Regions from separate parts of the Methylocystis sp. IM3 genome, predicted to be linked through region 2. Evidence: predicted binding sites of a transcription regulator. Region 2 holds the regulator's gene; the other holds the start of a gene.
The links. Region 2 encodes LexA, which represses DNA repair genes until DNA is damaged. Its sites were predicted from a motif close to TGTTCNNNNTGTGTTCNG; they were not measured.
Positions count from the first base shown of each region.

Region 1: ssb (single-stranded DNA-binding protein) is a predicted target of LexA. The motif match lies at 1,210-1,227, and genes of this name have one in related genera.

Region 1 covers NZ_JBBPBZ010000002.1:2,199,833-2,202,221, reverse strand. The annotation lists gene WOC76_RS12755 (glucan biosynthesis protein) at 1-114, opposite strand, end outside; gene WOC76_RS12750 (hypothetical protein) at 219-452, opposite strand; gene ssb (single-stranded DNA-binding protein) at 585-1,112, opposite strand; gene WOC76_RS12740 (hypothetical protein) at 1,365-1,592, shown strand; gene WOC76_RS12735 (sterol desaturase family protein) at 1,589-2,389, opposite strand, start outside.
Region 2 covers NZ_JBBPBZ010000002.1:1,170,568-1,172,956, forward strand. The annotation lists gene WOC76_RS07525 (L,D-transpeptidase family protein) at 1-602, shown strand, start outside; gene lexA (transcriptional repressor LexA) at 767-1,477, shown strand; gene WOC76_RS07535 (ComEC/Rec2 family competence protein) at 1,637-2,389, opposite strand, start outside.

The DNA.
Region 1 (2,389 bases), 1.0 Mb from region 2:
ATTCGTGATTTGGGATGGCCCCGCCGCATTCGCCGGTGGGGCCCCAACGGCGCCGAGCGCGCTCGTGGCGGCCGCTGTCTTGAGGAAGGAACGGCGGTCTTGCTTGTCGATCATTCCCGAATCACCTGCGAAAATGCTTTTGTTACTATAGCCGTGCAATAGGGCGCCCTCGGGGCGGCGCCCCAGGCGTTCCAGACTTCAAGATCGGGTTTCAGCCCTCAACCGCGGACAGGCTCATTGCGGATGGCGGTCTTCATGAAGAAGTAAAGGCCCACAAAGCCCAGAAGCGAGAAGATGACTTCGATCGCGCGGCTGACCATAGGGTCGAGCTGGAAGAGGCCGCCGAGCGCCCAGCCCGCCGCCCATGAAGCGCCCACAAGCTCCGTTCCAACGAGGATCGCCACCGCGATCAACGTGGAGAGATGGACAAGGTTGATCGGCTTCTGGCTCATGGAGCTTTCCCGGCGCTGTGGCGCGCAGTCCTCTGGATCGCGCGGCCGGCCGCGCCTCTGTTTCTGCTATAACAACGGGCGTCCCGAGGCAATACCGGCCCGCATTCGCACCCAGCTCGAGCCGGGTCGTGCTCAGAACGGAATGTCGTCGTCCAGCTGCTCGGACAGGCGCCCGCCGCCGCCACCGGCCGTCGGAGCAGGGCGGCGCTCCGCGGGCGCGCGCTCCATCGGGGAGGAGCGACCGAAAGAGCCCCCGCCGCTTTGGCCATAGCCGCCGCCCTCGAAATCGCCTTCGCCGCGCCCGCCACCCTTGCTGTCGAGAAGGGTCATCTCGCCGCGGAAGCGGGGCACGACGACCTCGGTCACCTTGCGCTGATTGCCGTCCTTGTCGGTATATTCACGGGTTTGAAGCTGGCCCTCGATATAGATGTTTGAGCCTTTCTTGACGTATTGCTCGGCGACTTTCCCGATACGCTCATTGTGGATTTGAATGGAATGCCACTCGACGCGCTCTTTGCGCTCGCCCGAGTTGCGATCCTTCCAAATCTCACTTGTCGCCAGCGAGAAACTCACCACGCGGTCCCCGCTCTGGAATGTGCGCGTCTCAGGATCGCGCCCGACGCGGCCGATCAAAATCACTTTGTTGACGCTACCCGCCATGTCTCTCTCCACGTGGTGACGCGCCGCACTTTAGTGCAACGAGGGTCCCAACTGGCGCACCCGGCCCGCTTGTCCACAGATCTCCGTGGCCGGCTCGCGTTCGATTTTTGTTCTAGCATTCGCAAAATCACGCGGCAAGACCCCCATCGCGATATGGCTGCGCCCGCGCCTCTGCCTTGCAGAGGGGGACTCGCGCCCAACATAAAGGCGAGCATATCGCGAAAGAGGCCGGACGCCGCCGGGGCCTTGCGCATGACTTTCACATTTGACGAGGACATGATCATCCAAGCGCTCGAGGCGAATGGGTGGCGCAATGTGTGGGACATCTACTGGGTGCAGGGCAAAGAGGCTGGCTTCTGCGGCTTGACGACAGAAGACGCGTTCCTCGTCCTGCTTCGAGAAAAGACTCTCCTGCCATCGCTCTGCGCCCCGTCAGAGCGAGAAGATCATTCGAACGAGCGCCCGTTTCCAAGCTCCTAGCTGCGCCGCTCGCGTCGAATAGGCAAGGCGATCGGCGCGGGCCGCAGTTCGTGGCGCCGGTCGGGCCTGGGTAGGAGATGCATCACGCGTGCGAAGTAATGTTCGGTAACGAAAGCCAGGCTGAAAAGCTGGAGGATGTTTCGCGCTTCGACGTTTTCAAGTCCGAATTCCTGCGGCGCAAGAACTTTGCGAGTGCCGAAAAGAATGTCCCAGCAGGCGAGGACGATGCCGTAATTGCTATCGTGTTCGATCCGGCGCGTGGAATGATGCGCGCGGTGCAGGCTGGGCGTGATGACCAGATAGGAGAGCCAGCGCTCGCCCGGCACGGCGACATTGGCGTGGTGGAAGAAAACGAAGAACATGCGGATAATTTCGCAGACGACGACAACATGCGCGGCCACGCCGACGATCATCACCGCGATGCATTTCACGCCGACCTCCAGGAGTTGGTCGAGGACATGAAAGCGCAAGCCAGTCGAAACATGGATGATCTTGTCGCTGTGATGAACCTTGTGGAGACGCCAGAGACGCTCGGAATGATGTCCAAGGAAGTGCCAGCAATAGACGACAAAATCGAAGAACACGAAGCTGAGCGCCAGTTTCATCGGGCCATCGTCGAGGCCGTGCAGCAGCCCGTGCGAACCGTAGCGTTGCGCGACGACGAAAAGGCTCGAGAGCGACAGCGCGTTCATCACGAGATTGTTGAACAAAAAGGCTGACGCGTTCGTCGTGAGGGACTGCCTCAGACTGGACGTTGGCGTCGGCCGGTATGGCCGTCGCTTCTCGGCAATCAGCAG
Region 2 (2,389 bases):
CGGACAATTTGGCCAAGCACCGGCTCGACCCCAACATCGGTTTCTGGAAGAACCTCAAGGAAGGCAGCGACCACTTCGAGGTGACGAAGGAGGAGCCGCAGGTCGCCTTCTGTGGCCGTCGCTATGTCTTCAACGCCGAATCGGACGGGCATCTGGATCCGCTTTCCGCCTGTCCGCCGCTCAGGCAGGACCCCGAGATCGTCGCCAGCGTCTCCGCCAAGGCCGCGAAGGACGAGGCGAAAATTGCCGAGCTTTCGCAGGAGGTGAAGCCGGTGCGCGTCGTGTATCAGGACGGCGGCATGCATCCGAGCTTCCTTTCCAAGGTCGCCGAGACGAGCCGGCCCGAGGCGGTCGCGCCGCCGGAGGAGATCGCGCTCGAGGACAAGGCGGCGCGCGGCGGCAAGCCTGCGCCGCTCGCCGCGAAATCGCCGGTCGTGACCATGGCCGCCGCCAAGGCGGCGACGCCGGCCCGCCCGGCGGAAACGACGAGCGTCGCGCGGGCGCTGTCGACGGATACGCGCCGGGACATGTCGGCGCTCGCCGCCACCGCCGACGATGGTCCGACGTCTTCGATCAAGCGGGCGCTGAAGCTGAAGAAATAGCGGGCGGGCGTCGCTTCGCCGGCGCGCGCGAGGCTTTTCCTGGCGACCGCCCTGCCGCATTTGCCCTTGCGGAACGCAAAGGGAACGTCTAAGAATCGTTCATGATTTGTTTGTAACGCGCGACTGCTCTCAAGGGGCTGTCACCGTGGCGACAGGGGCGTTCCATGCTGACGAAAAAGCAGAGCGATCTGCTGCGTTTCATTCATGAGCGGCTAAAGGAATCGGGCGTTCCGCCCTCTTTCGACGAGATGAAGGACGCGCTCGATCTGCGATCCAAATCCGGCATCCATCGGCTCATTCTCGCCCTCGAGGAGCGGGGCTTCATCCGCCGTCTGCCCAATCGCGCCCGTGCGCTCGAAGTGCTGCGTCTGCCCGAGTCCGCGACGCCCAGGGGCGGCGCCGGCTCCCGTGGGGGCAAATTTGCGCCAGCGGTGATTCAGGGCAATCTCGGTCGCGTCCGCCCACTGAGCGAACGCGAGGAGTCGGGCAATCAACCGGTGGCGATCCCCGTCATGGGGCGCATCGCGGCGGGCACGCCGATCTCGGCTATTCAGAGCCGCAGCCATACGATCAGCATGCCGCCCGACATGCTCTCGAATGGGGAGCATTTCGCGCTCGAGGTGCGCGGCGATTCGATGATCGAGGCCGGCATTCTCGATGGCGACACGGTCGTCATCAAGAAGCAGGATCACGCGGACTCGGGCGACATCGTCGTGGCGCTGATCGAGGACGAGGAGGCGACGCTGAAGCGGCTGCGCAAGCGCGGCGCCTCCATCGCGCTGGAAGCGGCCAATCCCGCCTATGAGACCCGGATTTTTGGCCCCGACAAGGTGCGAATCCAGGGCAAGCTCGTCAGCCTGTTGCGGAAATATTGAACCTTTCCCTCTGATTTACAGGGATAGTCATATCGGCTCTGAAGGGGTTCGCCCATCCCGCTTCTCGCGGGCGGACGACGTGAGGCGGGCGGGGCGGCTCCGCTCCCTCGCAAACCCCGTCGTTTTGACTGGGACGCGACGCTTTCGCGCCGCTGTGGTTCATTCCATCGGTTCCGAGAGTTCCGCTTCCTCGCTCTCCTCATCCTCGGGCGCCGCGGCGCGCCCGGTCGCGGGCGGCGGGCGGGGAGACCAGGGCCGGTCCTCGTCGACCCCGCGCGCGGTCGTCCACAGGACGCCGCCTTCCTTGGCGAACTGCAAGGACACGGCCCCCGTTTCCGCGAGCCTGATACGGTCGATGACGAGCGGCGCGCCGCAGCCTTCGGGCGCGCGCAGCGGCGTGACGACGATCGCCGCCCGCGCGCAATCTTCGAGAAAAGCGCCGCGCGCGGTGACGAGCGCCACAAAACGCCCGTCCGCCAGACGGGCTACGCATCCGTAATCGTCGCAAGCGGTCCCGTCTTTCGCTTCGACGACGCTTCGGCCGTCGGCGTCGGCGCGCAGCCATTGTTCCGCCGCGAAGGCGCCGGGCCTCCTGGCGAGCAAAGCGAGTTCTCCCGAGGCGAGACGGATCGCCGCTGCGTCTCCCGACGCGGGGATGGCGAGATCGAATCCGGCGCCGCTCCTGGCGCCGAGGAGCCCGATCAGCGCCAGCGGAATGGCCGTGGCGCGCAGCGCGCTGGTCCGCCAGAGCACCGCGGAGAGCACGGCGAGGGCAAGAAAGACGATCGCCCAGGGCGCGAAAGCCTTCACCTGAAGGCTGGCGCCGGGCGCGCTGGCGATGAGGCCGGCAAGCCATGTGACGAGATGGATGCCCATCTCCAGCCAGCGCCAGATGAAGCCGTCGAGCCCGAA